Regions from separate parts of the Mesorhizobium sp. C277A genome, predicted to be linked through region 2. Evidence: predicted binding sites of a transcription regulator. Region 2 holds the regulator's gene; the other holds the start of a gene.

Region 1 (11,385 bases), 850 kb from region 2:
CCGCCGATGCCGATATTGCCTTTGTCGATATCCACCTCGCCGACGGACCAACCGGGGTCGAGGTTGCCGAGCATATCCGCGAGGGTAACCGTTCCATGGTGGTGTTCATGACCGCCAATCCAAAACGCATCCCCGACCATTTCGCCGGCGCGATCGGCGTCATCGCCAAGCCCTACACGATGAACGGACTGGTGTCGGCGTTGCGCTATCTGCAGGAGGGCGTGCGGCGCCCGCCCCCGGTCTCGGTGCTGCCGGCCGGTTTTACGCTGTCGCCGGCCTATGAAAGCGTATGGGCGTCGTCGGCGGCCTGAAGCCTACGCCAGCTTCTCCTTGAGGAAAGCGATCGTCCGTCCCCAGGCGAGATCGGCTGCCTTCTTGTCGTAGCGCGCGGCCGAGGTGTCGTTGTTGAAGGCATGGTTGACGCCGTCATAGACATAGAGCGTGTATTCGACATGGGCGGCGTCGAGCGCTTTCTTGTAGGCATCGATGCCGGCGTCGATGCGCTCGTCGAGCCCGGCATAGTGCAGCAACAGCGCCGCCTTGATCTTCGCCACATCCTCGGCCTTCGGCTGCATGCCGTAATAGGCGACGCCGACGGCGAGATCGGGCGCGTTGACCGCCAGATTGTTGACCGTGCCGCCGCCCCAGCAGAAGCCGACAGCACCGACCTTGCCGTTGCCGTCCTTCTCGCCCTTGAGATAGGCGATGGTCGCCAGGCCATCGGCGGTGACCTGGCTGGCGTCGAGCTTGGTGAACATGTCGCGCGCCTTGTCTTCGTCAGCGGGCGTGCCGCCGAGCGGCGACAGGAAATCCGGCGCCAGCGCCACGAACCCTTCCAGCGCAACGCGCCGCGCAACATCCTTGATATGCGGGTTGAGCCCCCTGTTCTCATGCACCACGATGACGGTGCCGAGCTTGCCGGACTGGTCCGCCGGCCTGACCAGATAGCCCTTCATCTCACCGCTGCTGCCGGAATAGGTGATATCTTCAGCCTTCACGCGCGGATCGTTGTCGGCGACGATTGCCGCCTGCGCCGAATTCGCCGCAAGCAGCGGCGCGATCGCGGCCGCCGCCGCGCCCGATCCGGCAAGCCTGGTCAGCTGTTCCATGAAGCGGCGGCGGTCGAGCGTCAGATGCGTGTATTCGTCATAGGCATCGATCATCGCCTGGGTGATGGCAGGTTTGGCAGGTTTGACGGCTTCGGCGGTGGGTTTCGTCATGGCGTGCTCCTCGTTAGGAGATGATCTCACGGTCACTCCGGGATGACCTCATGGTCACTCCGGGATGACCTCGCGGTCACTCCGGGATGACTCGCGGATCAAGATAGGGTGCAAGCTCGCACGGTCCAGTCTCGGATGGGTGACGCTTGCGCCATCGAACGATGCGGCCGCCCCGCCGAACGCGCCCATCACATTTTGGTCATTTCAGAGAATGTCGATGGTGCCGCCACAATATGGAAGGAAGCTGATGATGGTCTCGCTCGTAGCGGCGAGCCCGACGAGAAGGAACAACGCCATGACCTTGTCTACTCCGATCCTTGCAAGCGCGCTCGTGCTTGCTGTTGCTGCCTTGCTGGCAATGCGCTCCGCTGCTGCCGCAGCCGCCGCTCGGATGGTGAAGGTCCGCGTCGACCGGCGTCGGCCGGCACCACGCTGATCCAGCAGGCCGAAACAGGGCCGCAGCTAACCAATGAAGTACTGGGCTCCGTGCCCAGCCTCAAAGGCCATCTCTTACGCAAGCTGACCAAGGCTGCTGCTGCCCTCATCGCCCTGCCGGGCACTTCTCCCCGTATAGATGCCGGCAGGCAGATGAGGGGCGGCGCGACAGAATATCTGCCGGGCCGATCACTTACCTAAGTCACATCGCTGCTACTTCGGCAGCGTATAGGCCATCACATAGTCGCCGGGCTTGGTGCCGACCGAGCCATGGCCGCCGGCGACGATGACCACGAACTGGCGGCCGTCGGCGACGGTGTAGGTCATCGGCGTCGACTGCCCACCGGCCGGCAGCCTGGCCTGCCAAAGCTGCTTGCCCGATGTCAGGTCATAGGCGCGCAGATAGTCGTCGACCGCCGCGCCCAGGAAGACGACGCCGCCGGCGGTGATCATCGGCCCGCCAATGCCGGGAACACCGACCTTCAGCGGCAAGGGCAACGGCGTCATGTCGTAGACGGTGCCGTTGCGGTGCTTGTAGGCGATCTTGCCGGTTCTGAGGTCCGCTCCCGCCACATAGCCCCATGGCGGCGCCTGGCAGGGCACGCCGAGCGGCGACAGGAACGGCCCCATCACCACCGCATAGGGTGCGCCCTCATTGCGGTTCAGCCCCTGCTCGCTGCCGCGCCCCTCATCCGGCGGCGGCACCTGGTCGCGCGGAATGAGCTGCGATTTGAACGCCAGATAGGTCGGCATGCCGAACATCACCTGCCGCACCGGATCGACGGCGACGCCGCCCCAGTTGAATGTGCCGAAATTACCGGGATAGACCAGCGACCCCTGCACCGATGGCGGGGTGTAGCGGCCCTCGTAGCGCAGGCCCTGGAATTCGATCCGGCAGGCCAGCTGGTCGAACATGGTGATGCCCCACATGTCGGCGCCGGTCAGCGGCCTCGGATTGAAGGAGAGATCCGAGACCGGCTGCGTCGGCGACGTGTGATCGCCCTCGACAGCGCCGCCCGGCGCCGGCACTTCCTTGATCGGGATGATCGGCTCGCCGCTGCGCCGGTCGAGCACGTAGAGGTCGCCCTGCTTGGTCGGTCCAACCAGGCCCGGAACGACGCCGGCAGCGGTGGTGATGTCGACCAGGGTCGGCTGTGCCGGCACATCCATGTCCCAGAGGTCGTGATGCACGGTCTGCCGCACCCAGCGCACTTGTCCGGTGGCCAGATCGAGCGCGGTGATCGAGGAGGAAAACTTCTCGACATTGGCGCTGCGGCCCATCCCGAGCTGGTCCGGCGTCTGGTTGCCGAGCGGCACATAGAGCAGGCCGAGCTTCTCGTCGGCGCTTGCCGTCGACCACATGTTGGGCGAGTTGTGGGTGTAGGTCTGGCCTGCCGCCAGCGGCGTTGTCTGGTCCGGATTGCCGGAATCCCAGTTCCACACCAGGGCGCCGGTGTCGACGTCGAAGGCCCGGATGACGCCGGACGGCTCTTGCGTCGAATAATTGTCGTTGACCGCGCCGCCGATGATGATCTTGCCGCCCGCAATCAGCGGCGCCGAGGTCGAGTAATAATAGCCCGACTTCGGATACGGCATGTTGGTCAACAAATTGAGCGTGCCGGCTTCGGCGAAGGACGGGCAGACCTGGCCGTTGGCGGCGTCGAGCGCGATCAGCCGCGCATCCGAGGTCGGCAGATAGACGCGCGTCGCGCAAGGCTGGCCGGCGGCGATCTTGGCATCGGCATAATAGGACACGCCGCGGCAGGTCTGGTGCTGGCGGTCCTTGTCGAGCTTGATCTTGGGATCGAAACGCCATTTCTCCTTGCCGGTGGCGGCATCGATGGCGATGGCGAAATTGTGCGGCGTGCAGATATAGAGCGCATCGCCCACCTTCAGCGGCGTCACCTGGTAGGTGGTTTCGCCGACATCGTCCGGCCCTTTCACGTCGCCGGTCTGGTAGATCCAGGCCGGCTGCAATTTGGCGACATTGTCGGGCGTGATCTGGTCGAGCGGCGAATAGCGCTGGCCAAATTGCGTACGGCCGTAGAAATGCCATTCGCCCGGAGGCACATTGCCGCCGAGATCGGCAGTCGGCGTCACCTTGTCGGCGCTGAGGTCGCCGGCGATGTCCTTGGGATCGGCCGTCATCGAATAACCGGCGACGGCGAGCGATGCGAGCACGGCCAGAATGAGCGGCGCGCGCGCGTCGGGGCCGATCAGGCCCCGCCTTGCCCAAGGCGTCAGCAGCCACAGCGCCAGAAGCACGATGATGCCGCCGCGCGGTCCGAGTTCCCACCAGTCGAAGCCGATTTCCCACACCGCCCAGGCCAGCGTGCCGAGCACGATCGCCGCGTAGAGCCAGAGCGCCGTCGATTTGCGCCGGAAGAGCAGCCATGCGGCGATGAGGAAGGCGAGACCGGTGACGACATAGTACCAGCTGCCGCCCAGCATCGCGAGCCAGACGCCGCCGCCGCCAAGTGCGAGGCCGATGAGGAACAGGATGAGGGAGGTGATGACGACAGCCAAGACGATACTCCTTCGACTGATGCGCTTTGCAGCGCCTCACGGGCAGCCGCCCCTGCCCTGTCGCCAGCTTTCTCCCCCAGGCCGCGTGTGTCAAGCTGGCCCTGCCAGCATAAGGCGAGAGCAAACGCTCGACTTCATTCCGCTCCCACGCTGCAGCACCTCCACGACATTGTCGGGCGTCGGGACGATGAAATTCGCACTGCGCCCCAGAATCTCACTTTCAAACCAGAACAAAACGTAGACACTTCTGGTCTTTCGCTCCCGAATCACTACATTCGGGGGAGATGTCCGGCTTTGCGGAAGACATGCCCTTTTTTGACGAACCCAATGCGCGGCCCGCAGCCCCGTCGGGCATAGCTGCGCGCGCCATGGCGGCCCGCAGCGGCCCCAACAGCGCGCCCGATTATCTCAACGGCCTCAACCCCGAGCAGCGGCTGGCGGTGGAAACCACCGAAGGCCCGGTCCTGGTGCTGGCCGGCGCCGGCACCGGCAAGACCCGCGTGCTGACCACCCGCATCGCCCATATCCTGGCCACCGGCAGGGCTTTCCCCTCGCAGATCCTGGCGGTGACCTTCACCAACAAGGCCGCGCGCGAGATGAAGCAGCGCATCGGCCATCTCGTCGGCGAAGCCGTCGAGGGCATGCCGTGGCTCGGCACCTTCCACTCCATCGGCGTCAAGCTCTTGCGCCGCCACGCTGAGCTGGCCGGGCTCAAATCCGATTTCACCATCCTCGACACCGACGATGTCGTACGGCTGATCAAGCAGCTGATCCAGGCCGAAGGCCTCGACGACAAGCGCTGGCCGGCCAAGCAGTTCGCGCAGATGATCGACGGCTGGAAGAACAAGGGCCAAGGCCCCGCCGACATTGCCGAGGGCGACGCGCGCAGCTTCGCCAACGGCAAGGGCCGGGAACTCTACAAGGCCTATCAGGAGCGGCTGAAGACGCTGAACGCCTGCGACTTCGGCGATCTGCTCTGCCACCCGATCCGCATCTTCCGCGCCAATCCGGACGTGCTGAAGGACTACCACAAGCGCTTCAAATACATCCTCGTCGACGAGTACCAGGACACCAACACCGCGCAATACATGTGGCTGCGGCTGCTGGCGCAAAGACCTACCTCCCCCTCGATGGGGGAGGTCGCGCCGCGTAGCGGCGCGAGTGGGGGTGGCAGCGCCGGCGCCAGTCACCCCTCCCCGCCGCTTCGCGGCGACCCTCCCCATCCAGGGGAGGGTAAAGCGCGCTCGGCCAAAGGCCGCATGCCCGACCGGGCGTCCGAGCCGTTGCGAGGGCCCGCGCCGGCAGGCGCGGAACAGCCCGTGAGCGTGAATATTTGCTGCGTCGGCGACGACGACCAATCGATCTATGGCTGGCGTGGCGCCGAGGTCGACAACATCCTGCGCTTCGACAAGGATTTTCCCGGCGCCACCATCATCCGTCTGGAGCGCAATTATCGCTCGACCGCGCACATCCTCGGCACTGCCTCGCACCTCATCGCCCACAATGAGGGCCGCTTCGGCAAGACGCTGTTCACCGAGAAGGTCGCCGAGGACGACGAGAAGGTGCATGTTCACGCCGCTTGGGATTCCGAGGAGGAAGCCCGCGCCGTCGGCGAAACCATCGAGACCTACCAGCGTGCCAAGCACAAGCTGAACGACATGGCCATCCTGGTCCGCGCCTCCTTCCAGATGCGCGAATTCGAAGACCGCTTCGTCACGCTCGGCCTCAATTACCGCGTCATCGGCGGCCCGCGTTTTTATGAGCGCATGGAAATCCGCGATGCGCTGGCCTTCTTCCGCGTCGTCGCGCAGGGCGCCGACGACCTCGCCTTCGAGCGCATCGTCAATGTCCCCAAGCGCGGCCTGGGTGAAGCCACCATCCGCCAGATCCACGACACGGCGCGGAGCTTGCGCATCCCGATGCTGGAGGCAGCCGCCAAGCTTGCGGAAAGCGACGAGCTGAAGCCGAAACCGCGCGCGGCCTTGCGCGAAGTGGCGGCCAATTTCGAGCGCTGGCAGAAGGCGCTTGAAACCACGCCGCACACCGAACTCGCCGAGACCATTCTGGAGGAGAGCGGCTACACCGACATGTGGAAGAACGACCGTTCGGTCGAGGCGCCGGGCCGGCTGGAAAACCTGAAAGAGCTGATCCGCTCGATGGAGGAGTACGAATCGCTGCGCTCCTTCCTCGAACATGTCGCCCTAGTCATGGACGCCGAGCAGAATGCCGAGTTGGATGCCGTCAACATCATGACCCTGCATTCGGCCAAGGGCCTCGAATTCGAGACGGTTTTCCTGCCCGGCTGGGAGGAAGGCCTGTTTCCGCACCAGCGCGCGCTGGACGAAGGCGGCCGCTCCGGCCTGGAGGAAGAGCGCCGTCTCGCCTATGTCGGCCTGACCCGGGCCAAGAAGAACCTGCATCTGTGGTTCGTCTCCAACCGCCGCATCCACGGCCTGTGGCAGTCGACCATCCCGTCGCGCTTTCTGGACGAACTGCCGGAAGCCCATGTCGAGGTCGCCGAAAGCGGCAACTCCTATGGCGGCTACGGCAATTCCTATGGCGGCGGTTCGTTCGCGTCGGGCCGTGGCGGCCAGGGCGCAGGGCGGCAGAACCCCTACGGCGCCTCGCGCTTCGACAATGTCGGCGCGGAAAAATCCGGCGCCTTCTCCAACACCTATGCGACGCCCGGCTGGCAGCGCGCGCAGGCCAACCGCACCGAGGCCACCGACCGCAACTGGGGCTCGCGCTCCGGCCACCAGGTCGAGCGCATCGGCTATGGCGAGACCGACAGCGGCTACGGCGCCGGCCGCACCTCGGTCAAAGGCCGCACCATCGATGGCGAACTGGTCGCCAAATCCGTCGCCGACACGCCGTCGCCCTTCAGCGTCGGCGACCGCGTCTTCCACCAGAAATTCGGCAACGGCAACATCTCCAACATCGAAGGCAACAAGCTGACCATCGACTTCGACAAGGCCGGCCAGAAACGCGTGCTGGACGGGTTTGTGGCGGCGGTGTGAGCGCCCGCTTGTCCTGTTGTCCTACAAGCGACCACATTGTTGTAGTCTGGCGGAGCCCTCCCCGCATCGTCATCCACGGGCGGAGCAAGGAGCGTAGCGACGCAGCGTAGACCCGAGGATCCATCCCGCGTCTTCAACGCGTTGCCACGGTGCGGAATCCTGCGCAGCTGCACGCCAAGGTCGCGGAATGGATTCCAGGGTCTACGCGACGGAGCTTCGCTCCTGCTCCGCCCTAGAATGACGAAGCGACGGCGTCTGCCCAGTCGTCGGGGCATGCGGTCCGCAACATGAGCGTCCCCGTCAATTTAGCCCGCCCCTCACCTGTACCGCGCCTGGTTCCACTTGTGCCCCAGCAGCGACAGGATGATGATCAGCCCGTTGAAGAACTGGACGTAGAAGCCGCTCAGGCCCGCCGCCACGACGCCGGTCTGGATGAACGACACGGTGACCGCGCCGATCGCTCCACCGGCAACCGTACCGATGCCGCCCCAGGTCGGCGTGCCGCCGACGAACACCGAAGCCAGCACCGGCAAGAGATAGCCGTCGCCCGCGGTCGGCCACCAGGTGAAGTTGATCATCACCGAAAACGTGCCGGCGATCGCGGCCCCGATGCCGGTGAAGATGAACACTTTCACCCGCACACGCTTGACGTCGATGCCCATTTGCTGGGCGCTGTCGGGGTTGTCGCCGACGACCCTCACCTGCGCGCCGAAGCGGTGCCGGTTGTAGAGCATTGCCGAAAAAATGACGAAGGCGAGTGCCCATAAGACCTGTACCGGAAAACCCCACACCTGACCGGAGAAGATGGTGTACGCCCAGCTGTCGCTGAGACCGGTCAATGCCGTCGATCTGCCCTCGTTGATGATCTGGATCAGTCCCCGCAGCAGGAAATTCATGCCGAGGGTGGCGATCAGCGACGACAGCCCGCCATAAACGACCAGGGATCCGACGAGAAAGCCGAGCAGCGTGCCGGTGAGAATCGCCGCTGCGATGCCGAGAAACGGATCGTAGCCGGCCTGCACCACCAGCGCGAACACCCAGGAGGCAAAGCCCATGGTTGCGGGAAACGACAGGTCGATCTCGCCGCAGGTGACGACGAAGACCAGCGGCACCACCACGAACAGGGCAACCGGCAGCGTGGTCAGCACGGATCTGTAGAGATACCAGGTGGTGAACACGGTCGGGTTGGCGATCAGGAACGCCGCCATCATGATGATGAACACGGCGAGCGTGCCGAGCGCTGCGCGGTTGTCGATGACGAAACCGCGCAGCCAATGGTCGGACGGGTGCTTCCACTCAGGCCGGGCCGCCTTGCCGCCGAGCGGGCTCTGCAGATCGGGTTCCATGGTCTTGCTCATCGTGCTGCCCTCTCCGCGTCGCCGGCCTCGTGCAGCCCCGGCAATCCTCCGGGATGCGCAACGTCTTCCATGAAATCGATCAGCTCTTCGGCCGACTTGACCTCGGTGCGATCGGCGGTCAGCGCCACCTTGCCGCGGTCAATCACCACGAAGCGGTCGGCGATGTCGAAGACATGGTGGATGTTGTGGCCGATGAACAGGATCGAACGGCCGCTCGCCCGCACCTGGCGCACGAAATGGAAGACCTTGGCGGTCTCGGTCAGCGACAGCGCCGTCGTCGGCTCGTCGAGGATGATCAGCTCGGCCTGCTTGTAGATGGCGCGCGCGATCGCCACGCCCTGGCGTTCGCCGCCGGAGAGCTGGCCGACGATCGAATGCGGCGTGAACACCTTCGAGGTAAAGCCGATCTCGCGCATCAGCCGGCTCGCCTCCTCTATCTCTTTATTGACCTTCAGAAAGCCCATGAAGCCGGTGAGTTCGCGGCCCATGAAGATGTTGCGCACGATGGTCTGCTGCACGGCCAGCGCCCGGTCCTGGAACACCGTCTCGATGCCGGCGTCGCGCGAGCGTGCCGCACTCCAGCCGGTCACCGGCTTGCCGCGCACCAGGATCTCGCCGCTGGTCGGCTTGACGACGCCCGACAGGATCTTGATCAGCGTCGATTTGCCGGCGCCATTGTCGCCGATCAAGCCAACCACCTCGCCGCGGGCGACCGAGAGATTGACCCCGCCCAGCGCATAGACCTGGCCGTAGGATTTGCTGATGTCGCGCAGTTCGATGATGCGTTCGGCCATGGCGATCCTCGCTCCTGTGGTATCATCCGGCCTGGTGCCGGCGGTCCTGCCGGCCGGGCTTGCGCCCAGCCGGCAGTTTGGGAGGTCAGCGCAGCGCCTGCTTGGCGAGCTCGGCGACGATCTCGTAATTCTGCGGCGTGACGAAGCCGGCGCCAGTGTCGACATTCATCGGCGCCAGGCCCAGCACCACCTGCTGGCAAAGGCTGAGGATCGGCAGATAGCCTTGCAGAAACGGCTGCTGATCGGCCGTCAGCTGCACCCAGCCGCCCTTGAACGCCTCGACGATCTGCGGGCTGGTGTCGAAGCCGAAATTGAAGATGTCGCCCGGCTTGCGCCCCGCCGCCTGCATGTAGGTGGCGACGTTGCCCAGCATCTGGCCGCCGGGATAGCCGACCGCCTTGACGTCGGGATTGTTGAGCAGGGCCGCGGTGATCACCGGTATCGCCAGATTGGGGTCGGACGCCCATTCGCCGCTCGGCGGCGACGACAGCTGGATGACCTCGACGCCGGCTTCCTTGAGTGCTGCCACCGTGCCGCGCTCGCGCGCGCCGCGGGCCTCGTTCTCGAACGGGCCGATCATGATCGCCTTGTCGCCGGACTTGAGATTGCCGAGCTTGAACGCTTCGACGCCGAGCGCGCGGCCCTGCTGCTCCTGCTGGGCGCCGACATAGCCGCCGCCGAACGCAGCCACCACCGTCGGCACCGGCACGTTCTGGTACATCATCTTGATGCCGTCCTTGTGCGCCTGTTCGGCCAGCGGCATGATCGCGGCGTCGCCGGGATGGCCCATCATGGCAATGCCGTTGGGCTTCACGGCGACGGCCTCGCGCAATTGCTGAACCATCTTCTCGACGTCCCACTGCGAGAAGATGTAGTCGACCTTGGGTCCGAGATCGGACGCCGCCTGCTTGGCGCCATTGTAGACGATGGTGCCGAAAGCGTCGCCCTCGGCGCCGCCGACGAAAAAGCGGATGTGGACATCCTTGCACCACTGGGCGTCGAGCGCCTGCGCCGGCAGAGTGGAGATGGCAGCGCACAGCGCCGTGGCGGCGGCCACGACGGTCGAGCGCAGAAGTGTCGTTCTCATTGCGATGCTCATGCACGTTCCTCCCTTTTGTCCTCGGTGAGCCGAGGGGTTTCGTCGTTCGCCTGTCGGCAGTGCTTGGCAATCTGTCAGGCCGGCTCCTCCCACCGGCTCTCGGTCACGCCGGGTTCGGCAGGTAGGTCGCTCCTCCCCGGCATTGCTTGAGGTATTCCAGCCCGCGCACCTGGCCTGTGATTTCGAGGTCGCCGCGATAGACCGGGTCGTGCCAGCCCTCGATGTCGATGGCGCCCTTGTAACCGGCCAGCCGCAATTCGCTGATCACCCGCGTCCAGTCGCTGTCGCCAAACCCGGGCGTGCGCATCTGCACGAAGGGCAGCTTGCCGAACACGCCGTGCTCGCGGATCACATCCCAGCGCACCGTCGCGTCCTTGCCGTGGACATGGAAAATGCGCGGCGCCCATTTGCGGATCTGCGGCATCGGGTCGATGAGGTAGACAAGCTGGTGGCAGGGCTCCCATTCGAGGCCGAGATTGTCGTCGGGCAATTCGTTGAACATCAACTCCCAGGCATCGGGATTGTGGGCGATGTTCCAGTCGCCGGCCGCCCAGTTGCCGTCCATGGCGCAATTTTCGAAGGCAATGCGCACGCCCTTGTCGGCGGCGCGCTTGGCCAGTGGACCCCAGACCTCACGGAAGCGCGGCAGGCTGTCGGTCAGCTTCTTGCCGCGAAGGCGGCCGGTGAAGCCGCTGACCGTCGAGGCGCCGAACAGATGCGCGTTGTCGATGACGGTTTCCCAGGCCGCGAGCACGCCGCGATCGACCTCGCCATCCTCCAGCGGATTGCCGAACACGCCGATCGACGACACGGCGACATCGGCATCGCCGATCGCCTCGCGAATCTCACCGGCGAGCCGCCGCAAATCCTTGCCGCCCAGCGTCTGCCAGAAGAAGGGCTGGATGCTCTCGAAACCGAGCGGCAGAATCTCTTTGA
Region 2 (11,385 bases):
AGGAACTCCGCCCGCTCGCCGCCGCCGGCCCAGCAGGTGATGCGCGCGCCCTGCATGGGGCGCAGCAGAACCGGGCTTTCGGCCAGTGCTTCCGCTTCATCGATGGCCAGTGTCGCGTTCATCCCCGTCCGCATGATCGGCCGCAGATCATGAACCCCGGAGATCGAGACGACATTGCGTATGCGGCCGGCCACATCGGCGGCCAGAGGCGTCGTTGTCGTCACCATCCTGGAGGCGAGATGGCCGCCGGCGGAATGCCCGGTCAGGATCACCGGCCCGCCGACCATCGTCGCCGCCTTGCCGATCGCCGCCGCGATTTCCCTGACGATGCCGGAAATGCGTATGTCGGGACAAAGCGTGTAAGTCGGCATTGCCACGGCAAAGCAATTGGCAACCGCGCCGTTGGCCAGATGCGACCATGGCTTGTTGTCGAACGCCTTCCAGTAACCGCCATGGATGAAGACGACGAGCCCTTTGGGCATGACATCGGGAAGGAACAGATCGAGCCTGTTGCGCGGGCTGTCGCCATAGGCGATGTCGAGCTTGGCCCGACCGGACGCCGACATTGTGTCGCGAAAAGCCTGTGCCGGTGTGTCCCATGCGGCCGGCCAGCGATTGCTGCCGGCAATGTTGTCGCCGTTGGCGTAGGCATTGTCCCAATCGGCAACACGATGTTCGAGCATCTGCATCCCTCCCGGATGGCTTCAGTTCAGTCGACAGGAATGGCCGCCGAACAGGGCGGCGTCAATGCTGCGACCTAAAAACATTTTAGGCTTGAAACAAATTTCGACTGGTGCGATCCTGCGCCTTGTTCAGCCATGGGCGCGAGGCAGACAGGGGCAGCCGAAAATGCTTGGGCCATCAGCGCATATCGACACATTCACGCGTGACAACCTGCCGCCGCCGGAGCAATGGCCGGAGTTTTTGCTCGACGGCTTCGACTATCCCGACCACATAAATGCCGGCGTCGAATTGACCGACAGGCTGGTCGAAAAAGGGTTCGGCGACCACACCGCGCTGATCGGCAATGGCCGCCGCCGCACCTACAAGGAACTGTCCGACTGGACCAACAGGCTCGCCCATGCCCTGGTCGAGAATTATGGCGTCAAGCCGGGCAACCGGGTGCTGATCCGCTCGGCCAACAACCCGGCCATGGTCGCCTGCTGGCTGGCCGCCACCAAGGTTGGCGCGGTGGTCGTCAACACCATGCCGATGCTGCGCGCCGGCGAACTCGCCAAGATCGTCGACAAGGCGGAAATCACGGTTGCGCTTTGCGATACAAGGCTGATGGACGAGATGACCGCCTGCGCCAAGGGCAATGCGTATCTCAAGCAGGTCATTGGCTTCGACGGCACGGCCAACCATGACGCGGAACTCGACCGAGCCGCCCTCGACAAGCCGGTCACCTTCACTGCCGTCAACACCGGCCGCGACGATGTCGCGCTGCTCGGCTTCACCTCCGGCACCACCGGCGTGCCGAAGGCGACGATGCATTTCCACCGCGACCTGCTGATCGTCGCCGACGCCTATGCCCGCGAAATCCTGGAGGTGACGCCCGACGACATCTTCGTCGGCTCCCCGCCCCTTGCCTTTACCTTCGGTCTTGGCGGGCTCGCCATCTTCCCGCTGCGCTTCGGCGCCGCGGCGACGCTGCTGGAACAGGCGACGCCACCCAACATGATCCACATCATCGAGACCTACAAAGCGACCATTTCCTTCACCGCTCCAACCGCCTATCGGGCCATGCTCAAGGCCATGGATCAAGGCGCTGACTTGTCCTCGCTGCGCGTCGCGGTTTCGGCGGGCGAGACGCTGCCGGCGCCTGTCTTCGAGGAATGGACTGAGAAGACCGGCAAGCCGATCCTCGATGGGATCGGCGCCACCGAGATGCTGCATATCTTCATCTCCAACCGCTTCGACGACATGAAGCCGGCCTCCACCGGCAAACCCGTCGGCGGCTATCAGGCACGCATCGTCGATGACGAGATGCGGGAGTTGCCGCGCGGCTCTACTGGCCGGCTGGCGGTGCGCGGCCCGACCGGCTGCCGCTACATGGCCGATGCCAGGCAAAAGGACTATGTCCGCGACGGCTGGAATCTCACCGGCGATACGTTCACGCAGGACGAGGATGGCTTCTTCCACTTCGCCGCGCGTTCCGACGACATGATCGTCAGCGCCGGCTACAACATCGCCGGCCCCGAGGTCGAAGCGGCGCTGCTCTCGCATCCCGACGTCGCCGAATGCGCGGTGACCGGCGCCGAGGACGGTGAACGCGGCCAGATCGTCGAGGCGCATATCGTGCTTGTGCAAGGTGTTTCGCCGGACGCATTGACCGTCAAACGCCTGCAGGACCACGTCAAGGCAACGATCGCGCCCTACAAATATCCGCGTTCGGTGAAGTTCATCGACGCCTTGCCCAAAACCCAGACCGGCAAGATCCAGCGCTTCCGGTTGCGCGCGGAGAAGATCAATTGATTAAGCCGCACGATCCGGCGTCCGATGGCGCGCAGATGTCGTTCAAGGAGCGGATGTCCTACAGCGACTATCTGCAGCTGGACAAGGTGCTCGATACGCAGGCGCCGCTGTCTTCTGCCCATGACGAGATGCTGTTCATCATCCAGCATCAGACATCCGAATTGTGGATGAAACTGGCCCTCCACGAGATCGGCGCCGCGATCCTCTCGATCCGCGCCGACCGCCTCGAACCGAGCTTCAAGATGCTGTCGCGTGTCGCGCGCATCTTCGAGCAGCTCAACAATGCCTGGGACGTGCTGCGCACGATGACGCCCAGCGAATACACCGAGTTTCGCGACGCGCTCGGCCAATCCTCGGGCTTCCAGTCCTGGCAGTACCGCGCCATCGAGTTCATGGCCGGCAACCGCAACCTAGCCATGCTCGGGCCGCACAAGCACCGGCGCGACCTTACGGACAGGCTGGAAGCGATCCTGGCCACGCCGTCGCTCTACGACGAGGCGCTTCTGCTTTTGGCGCGCAATGGCTTCGACATCGGCGCCGATGCCGGGCGCACGGACTGGCGCGAGACGCGCGGTGAGAACGAAGACGTGCTGGCTGCCTGGCAAACCGTCTACCGCGACCCGCAGCGCTACTGGATGCTCTACGAACTGGCCGAGAAGCTGGTCGACTTCGAGGATTACTTCCGCCGCTGGCGCTTCAACCACGTCACAACGGTCGAGCGCATCATCGGCTTGAAGCGCGGCACCGGCGGCACCTCAGGCGCCTCCTATCTGAAGAAGATGCTGGAGGTCGTGCTGTTTCCGGAGCTCTGGACGGTCCGCACCCGGCTCTAGAGCATTTCACCGTTTAACGGAAACGGCGAAATGCTCTAGCTCTTTGATTGACGCAATTTCGGACGGAAAACCGCTTCACACTTTTCCTGAAATTGCTCTGGTTTCTCACGTAACCGCGGTCTTCACCGCGAAGCGGGCGTCCTGCCAGGCGCCGGTGCGCAGAATATCCTCCAGGACTTCGACCGCCTGCCAGACATCGCCATATCCGACATAGAGCGGCGTGAAGCCGAAACGGATGGTCGACGGCGCCCGGAAATCGCCGATCACGCCGCGCTCGATCAGCGCGCGCATCACCTGATAGCCATGCGGATGGAGGAACGACACCTGGCTGCCGCGCTGGCTGCCGTCGCGAGGACTTTCCAGTTCAAGCCGGTAGGCGCCGCATCTGGCTTCGACGAGCTGGATAAACAGGTCGGTCAGCGCGATGCTTTTTCTGCGCACCGCCGCCATATCGACGTCGTTCCAGATATCGAGCGCGCCCTTGAGCGCCCGCATCGACAGCACCGGCTGCGTTCCGCACAGGAAGCGGCGAATGCCGCTGCCGACGGCAAAGCCCTGCTCGAAGGCAAAGGGCCGCGCATGGCCCCACCAGCCGCTGAGCGGCTGGTGGGCATCGTCATGGTGGCGCTCGGCCGCGTAGATGAAGGCTGGCGAGCCCGGGCCGCCATTGAGGTATTTGTAGGTGCAGCCGACGGCGAAATCGGCATTGGCACGGTCAAGTTCGACCGGCAAGGCGCCGGCCGTGTGGCAGAGATCCCAGATGATCAGCGCGCCGGCGTCATGTGCCTTGCGCGTCAGCGCCGCCATGTCGCGCAACTGGCCGGATTTGTAGTTGACGTGGTTGACCAGGATGACGGCAACGCTGTCGTCGATCAGCTCCTCGATTGCGGCCGCGTCGACGCCCTCCAGCCGCAGCCGCGTTCCCGGCCGGGTCGAGGCGACGCCTTCGGCCATGTAGAGGTCGGTCGGGAAACTGTCGCCCTCGGCAACGATGACCGACCGATCCGGCCGCATGCCGAGCGCTGCGTGCAGCAGCTTGTAGATGTTGATCGAGGTTGTGTCGCAGACCACCGTCTGCCCATCAGCCGCGCCGATCAGTCGCCCGAGCTGATCTCCGAGTTCCACCGGCATGTTGAACCAGCCGGCGGTGTTCCAGGCGCGAATGAGGTCGTGCGCCCATTCCTGCGTGGCGGCCTGCTGCAGTTCGCTGAAGACGACCGCTGACGCGGCGCCCAGGGAATTGCCGTCGAGATAAATCACGCCTTGCGGCAAGACAAAGCGTTCACGCATGGAGCGCAGCGGATCGGCGGCATCCATTGCTTCGATTGTAGCGAGATCGGGTGTCGTGCTCATGATCCGGCGCCCCTCCATGGACAAACGCGCGCGGCGGAGCCTGCCGCCCAAACATGCCGGCGATCTTGAGTGGTCGCCCTTGAACTGTCAAACATTATATATAAATCACCCATTGAAAGGCTTTGATATATAATGATCCGCCCGAGCGTTTATGTCTGATGGATCACGATGCTGGATGACGAGCAGACCTCGAAGACGGAAGTGGCCTATCGCCTGCTCAGGCGCGATATTCTTGCGACCCGGCTGGCGCCTGCCGCGCCGTTGAAGCTGAGCACGCTGCGCAACACCTACGGCATCGGCTGGACGCCGTTGCGCGAGGCGCTGTCGCGGCTGGAGGCGGAACGGCTTGTGACCGCCATCAGCAACCGCGGGTTTGCGGTCGCTCCCGTCTCTCGGGCGGAGCTCGAGGATTTGGCACGTGCGCGGCTGGTGGTCGAACTGCCCCTGCTGGTGGAATCGATCGAGAAGGGCGACCGTGAGTGGGAAGACGCGGTCGTTGCCGCCCACTATCGTCTCTCACGGTGCGGGTCTGTTCTCGACGATCCATCGGATGATGCGGTCGACGCGTGGTACGAAAAACACGATGCCTTCCATGCGGCGCTGCTCAGTGCCGCGACATCCAGCTGGCTGCTGCGCTTCAATGCAACGATTTCCGACCAATTGCATCGCCATCACCGCTTTCTGGGTCTGGCCCCGACGCTGCGCGCCGCCGCCGGCCGCACGGACGGACACCGGAAGGCCGTGGCGGCCCTGCGCGACGCCGTGGCGATCGAACACCATACCGCCCTGATGGAAGCGGCCCTCGATCGCGACGTCGAACGTGCGAAAACTCTGATGACCGCTCACATCGGCTACACGCTGCGGGTCTATGCCCAGAGAGAACCCCGCGCGGATGCTGCGCAGCCCCGTCCGAAAAGGAAGCGGCGATCGTAGCCGACGACGCAGGGCACTTTGTCTTCGTTTCACCCCGTTGCTGGCAACTGGGCGCAGGCGGCGCTCGCAGCGCCGAACGTTACGCTGAACAAAACGTCAACACATTCATTAAACTTTAAAAGGTTGCGGAACACAACTGGAACAGATAGTGTTTGTTCTGGGTTTGTTTTTTCTGATTCTGGTTTCAGAACCCTTGGGGGCCGCGATGCTGACGCGCAAACAACATGAGCTTCTGATGTTCATCCATGAACGCCTGAAGGAGAGCGGAATCCCGCCGTCCTTCGACGAGATGAAGGAAGCGCTCGACCTCGCCTCCAAGTCCGGCATCCACCGCCTGATCACGGCGCTTGAGGAGCGCGGTTTCATTCGCCGGCTGCCGAACCGGGCGCGCGCGCTGGAAGTGCTGCGGCTGCCCGACTCGATCGCACCAGGCCTCAATGCGGCGAGGAAGTTTTCGCCGAGCGTCATTCAGGGCAGTCTTGGTCAAACCGGCCAAGGGCAAGGCGGCCAAGGACAAGGCGCGTTGGGCCAAGGCGGTCTCGGCCGCCAGATCAAGCCGGGCTCGCCGTCGCGTTCGATGTCGGCCGGCAATGACGATGCCGTTTCCGCGATTTCAATCCCGGTTATGGGACGCATCGCCGCCGGCGTGCCGATCGACGCCATCCAGCATCAGACCCATTCGATCTCGGTGCCGCCCGATATGATCATGGGCGGCGAACACTACGCGCTCGAGGTCAAGGGCGATTCGATGATCGAGGCCGGCATTTTCGATGGCGACACGGTCATCATCCGCAATGCCGACACAGCCAGCCCCGGCGAGATCGTGGTGGCGTTGGTCGACGATGAGGAAGCGACCCTGAAACGCTTCCGCCGCAAGGGCGCCTCGATCGCCCTGGAAGCCGCCAACCCGGCCTACGAGACCCGCATTTTTGGACCGGACAGGGTGAAGGTGCAGGGCAAGCTTGTCGGATTGATCCGGCGCTACTGAGCCGGCTTGGGTTTGTACTTTTCACGCTGGTTGTAAGGCGGCAGGCCGCGCGCTTCGCGGGAGAAGCGGCGTTGCTCGTGCCAGGGGCGATACGGCTTGTCGACGGCGAAGCGGATGGTTGGCGCTGCAGCTGCCGATTGCGGATCGAAGAAGACGGCGGCGCTGCCGTCGCGGGCCAGCTGTTTCTTCGTCACGACCAGCACCAGCGGGTCGCGGCACGGATTGTAGGCGGTGGCGTCATCGATGACGATCAGGCTCGCGAAGGCACAGGCCGGCCGCGCCGTCTTGCGGTCTTTCGCAAGCGCTACAATGGCTCCGGAAGGGTGCCGGGCGATACAGAGATCGCCGGTGCAATAGAAGGGCGAGCCGGGCGGCAGATCGAGCGGATCGAGATCGAACCGCGTATCTGTTGACTCGAAAATCTCAGGTGGGATAATGGTTTCGGCCCGCAGCGCCCGTTTCCAATTGTCCGTGGTGAATTCGTTGGAGCGTTCGCGGTTGAGGGCGAGTTCGCCGCCACCGATCGGCATGGCCACCAGATGCGCATCCTCGGATATGAGCACGTCGGGCGTAAGCACCTGCGGCACCGTCAACAGGCCGGCCAGCGCGAAAGGCACGGCCGCCAACCTGAGCCAGGTGGTGGCCATGGTGGCGATGACGAGGGCGACCGCCACCAACAGCACCGAGCGGATGGAGATCAGCCCGACGGCGTCGACCGGCGAGCGCTCGGAAATCCAGGCCGATATAGCGATCATCGCCATCAGACCCTTGCCCATCACATAGAGGAACGGCCCGTCGGCGCCGAACGGCATCGCCAGTGCGCTGAGCACGGCAAAAGGCATGACGATCAACGAAACAATCGGCATCACGGCCAGATTGGCGATCAGGCTGAGCGGCGACACACGCTGAAAATGCCAGATGGCGAACAGCAAGGTTGCACTGCCGGCGATGATCGAGGTCATGGCGAGGCCGCCCATGGCCAGCGCGAATTTTCGCGACAGGAAGCCGACGAAGGAGCGCTTTGCCGGCGGCGTTCTCACCTTGTCGGCGCGGTAATCGGCCCAGCCGGCATAGGCGCCGACAAGGGCGGCGGTGGCGGCAAACGACATCTGGAAGCTGGGACCGACCACCTCGTGCGGCGACACCAGGATGACGGCAATGGCGGAGATCGCCAGATTGCGCATGGTGAGTGCGGCGCGATCAAACAGCACGGCGACAAGCATGACCGCCAGCATGATGAAGCTGCGCTCGGCGGCAACCACGACGCCTGAAATGACGAGATAGGCGGCGATGGAGACGAGTGCTGCCACTGCTGCATATTTCTTGACTGGGCGGCGCGAAGAGAAATCGGGAAACAGCGCAAAGGCGCCACGCAGCAACGCCATGATGGTGCCGGCAACCAGCGCCATGTGCAGGCCGGAGATGGAGATGATGTGGTAGATGCCGGTGCGCCGCATCGCTTCGTTGACCTCGTCCGGGATGCCGGCGCGCACCCCGACAATCAACGCCGCGGCAATCTCGCCTTCGGCGCCGCCGATTTTGCCCCTGATATGGTCGGCAATGTTTTCGCGCGCGTTCTCGATTGCCGAGGAGAGCCGCGCGGTCAGCGGCGGCGGTCCCTGCGTAGCAATGGTTTTCGGATTGCCGAGAAAGAAGCCGCTGCCGCCGATACCGGTGAAATAGCTGTCGAAGGAGAAATCGTAGCTCTCCGGCCGCACCGGACCGGTCGGCGGCAACAGCCTGGCATAGCCGGTGATCAGGGAGCCGGCGGTCATATCGGCGGGAACGGTCCGCGCCGAGAGCCTGACCCGCTCCGGGGCGTAGCGCAGCTCGGGGTAAGCGGTCGAAACCACATCGAGCGTCAGCCTGATGCGGCCGCTTTCCATCTGTTCGAGACTGACGACGCGGCCGGTCAGCCGTGTCTGGATCTCGGAGCCGAGCATCTGCGTTCCGGCGCGCCAGGTCTCGACCTTGGCGGCGACGACGCCGAGCGCGCACAGCATCGCGGCCATGCAGAACAGATGCGTCCTCGGCCGCGATCGCGTGGCGACAGCGCAACATGTCGCCAGCACCACAATGGCGATTGGCTGCGCAAAGCCCGGCTCGCCGGCCAGCGAGAAATAAATGATGACGCCGGCCGCCAGGAAAACCGGCACCAGCAGGAAGGCGACGCCCCGGTCGAGCTCCGTGTTGGCGGCCACGGCAAGGCTGCGGCGGAGCGCGGGCCATGACGGACGGCGAAGCCGTCTGCGCAGACGGGCGATAGATCCGGGCGCTGTGACTTGCGCCGGCAACGCGTGACCGGGCAGCGCAGGCGCGACGCCGGGATGCGGCTCAGGCAGCGCGAGGGGCAGCGGCTCGGCATAGGGACTATCGGCAAACAGCGAGCGTTCGCTGACGCTTGCCTCGGCGCCTTCGCCTTCCTTCGTGCCCCGGCCACGTCCAGCCATCGGGTCTGCCCCTTGCGCCCCAGACCCCTATGCTACATGAACGCGCAAAGCGCGAAAGTCCGCGTGATCACGTCCACCGCGCCGGAATCGACCATCACCTGGCAAGGACGCTCAATCCTCAATCATATCCTGGCCCTCCGCTCTCAGGCGAGCAAGCCCATCGTGCATTGCCTTCAATTGTTCCGGTGTATGACCCTGCCATTCACCGAGTTCACCCAGGATGAGCAACGGATCACGGGAGCGGTAGGATTTCGTCGGATTACCGGGAAATTTTTTGTCGGTCAGGTTAGGGTCATCCATAAAAAACTCCGTCGGCTTTACGATGTAAATCCTTTGACGACCGTCACCCGTTGCAAGCTCTGCTCCCCAGATGGCGGCTTCCAGTGTCTGGGTGAAATAGATCCATGACAGTGGTTTACCTCTGAAATTGGAAGGGTGGCCGACGCTCAGCAGATCCCCGGGTTTCAAATCCGCCCGGGTACCATGGTAGAACGGATCACCCTCCGTATGGTCGGCGTTTTCGGTCATCGGTAGTCCTTCTTTCAATCATGCCTCCTTCGTGGCGAGACCGGCCTGCACACAGTTGCGGTGTTCACGATAATGATTGCAGAAAGGTCAATATGCGTGACCAAGCCAACGCTGTCACGGCGGCGTTGTAGTCGGGCAGTGCCGCATCCGTGAAGAAATGTCCGCTCGTCAGAGGGGGCTACCACCGTCGCAGCGATGTTCCAGGCACTGTGACGGACGCTGCAGCCGAATGAAACCCAGACATTGACGCTGCTGCCAAATGAGGTTGCGCGGAGGTGCGAACAGATTTTGTGCTACAAGGCTCCGGCCTGTTGACGCAACCGATAATTGCCGACGTGCCCCGGCCTCGTCCAGCCATCGGGTCTGCCCCTTGCGCCCCAGACCTCCTATGCTACATGAACGCGCAAAGCGCGAAAGTCCGCGCGATCACGCCCCGCTTTCCAAGCTTCCCGAGAGTTCCATGTCCGACACGGTCGTCACCCGTTTTGCCCCCTCGCCCACCGGCTATCTGCATATCGGCGGCGCGCGCACGGCGCTGTTCAACTGGCTGTACGCCAAGCACACCGGCGGCACGATGGTGCTGCGCATCGAGGACACCGACCGCGAACGCTTCAACGAGGCGGCGACACAGGCCATTCTGGATGGGCTGACCTGGCTCGGCCTTTCCTGGGACGGTGAGGCCATATCGCAGTTCGAGCGCGCGCCGCGCCACCGTGAGGTGGCCGAGGAGCTGGTGCGCCTGGGCAAGGCCTATTACAGCTACGAGACGCCTGCCGAGCTCGAGGCGATGCGCGAGGCCGCACGCGCCAAGGGCCTGCCGCCTCGCTACAACGGCCAGTGGCGCGATCGTGCCCCCTCGGAGGCGCCTCCCGGCGTCAAGGGCGCCATCCGCATCAAGGCGCCGACCGAGGGCGAAACCGTGGTGCACGACCGTGTGCAGGGCGAGGTGCGCTTCCCCAACAAGGACCTCGACGATTTCATCATACTGCGCTCGGACGGCAATCCGACCTACATGCATGCCGTCGTCGTCGACGACCATGACATGGGCGTCACCCACATCATCCGTGGCGACGACCATCTGACCAACGCCGCGCGCCAGACGGTGATCTACAACGCGATGGGCTGGGACGTCCCGTCGATGTCGCATATCCCGCTGATCCACGGCGCCGACGGCGCCAAGCTGTCGAAGCGGCACGGCGCACTCGGCGTCGAGGCTTATCGCGCCATGGGCTATCTGCCCGAGGCGCTGCTCAATTATCTGGCACGGCTCGGCTGGAGCCATGGCGACGACGAGATCATGTCGATCAAGGACATGATTTCGTGGTTCGACATCGGCGATGTCAACAAGGGTGCGGCGCGCTTCGACTTCGCCAAGCTCGAGTCAATCAACGGCGCGCATATGCGCAAGATGGCCGATGCCGAGCTGTTCGACATTTTCGTCGCCACTCTGCCATACCTGGAAAGCGGACCGGCTATCGCCGCCCGTCTCGACGACGCCAGGAAGGCGCAGCTGCTGGCTGCCTTGCCGGGCCTGAAAGAGCGCGCCAAGACGCTGGTGGAACTGGCCGATGGCGCGGCCTTCCTGTTCGTCGAGCGGCCGCTGCCGATCGACGAGAAGGCGGCAGCACTGCTCAGTGCCGACGCGCGCGCGATCCTGCGCGGCGCACATGCCGCTTTGCAGACTGTTTCGGGCGATTGGTCGGCTGCCGCGGCTGAAGCCGCGGTGCGCGAGTTCGCAGCGGCCGGCGGCCACAAGCTCGGCGCCGTGGCCCAACCGCTCCGGGCGGCCCTTACCGGCCGTAGCACCTCGCCCGGCGTGTTCGAC

Evidence for each region. Region 2 encodes LexA, which represses DNA repair genes until DNA is damaged. Its sites were predicted from a motif close to TGTTCNNNNTGTGTTCNG; they were not measured.
Region 1: NKK52_RS13940 (ATP-dependent helicase) is a predicted target of LexA. The motif match lies at 4,408-4,425, and genes of this name have one in related genera.

What each region holds. Positions count from the first base shown of each region.
Region 1 is NZ_JAMYVW010000002.1:2,781,134-2,792,518, forward strand. It holds gene NKK52_RS13920 (response regulator) at 1-311, shown strand, start outside; gene NKK52_RS13925 (dienelactone hydrolase family protein) at 315-1,220, opposite strand; gene NKK52_RS13930 (hypothetical protein) at 1,356-1,856, shown strand; gene NKK52_RS13935 (glucose/quinate/shikimate family membrane-bound PQQ-dependent dehydrogenase) at 1,869-4,181, opposite strand; gene NKK52_RS13940 (ATP-dependent helicase) at 4,466-7,198, shown strand; gene NKK52_RS13945 (ABC transporter permease) at 7,516-8,556, opposite strand; gene NKK52_RS13950 (ATP-binding cassette domain-containing protein) at 8,553-9,350, opposite strand; gene NKK52_RS13955 (substrate-binding domain-containing protein) at 9,436-10,449, opposite strand; gene NKK52_RS13960 (sugar phosphate isomerase/epimerase family protein) at 10,553-11,385, opposite strand, start outside.
Region 2 is NZ_JAMYVW010000002.1:1,928,367-1,939,751, reverse strand. It holds gene NKK52_RS09710 (hormone-sensitive lipase) at 1-683, opposite strand, end outside; gene NKK52_RS09705 (AMP-binding protein) at 850-2,475, shown strand; gene kynA (tryptophan 2,3-dioxygenase) at 2,472-3,308, shown strand; gene kynU (kynureninase) at 3,414-4,661, opposite strand; gene NKK52_RS09690 (GntR family transcriptional regulator) at 4,830-5,594, shown strand; gene lexA (transcriptional repressor LexA) at 5,800-6,582, shown strand; gene NKK52_RS09680 (ComEC/Rec2 family competence protein) at 6,576-9,032, opposite strand; gene arr (NAD(+)--rifampin ADP-ribosyltransferase) at 9,144-9,560, opposite strand; gene gltX (glutamate--tRNA ligase) at 10,021-11,385, shown strand, end outside.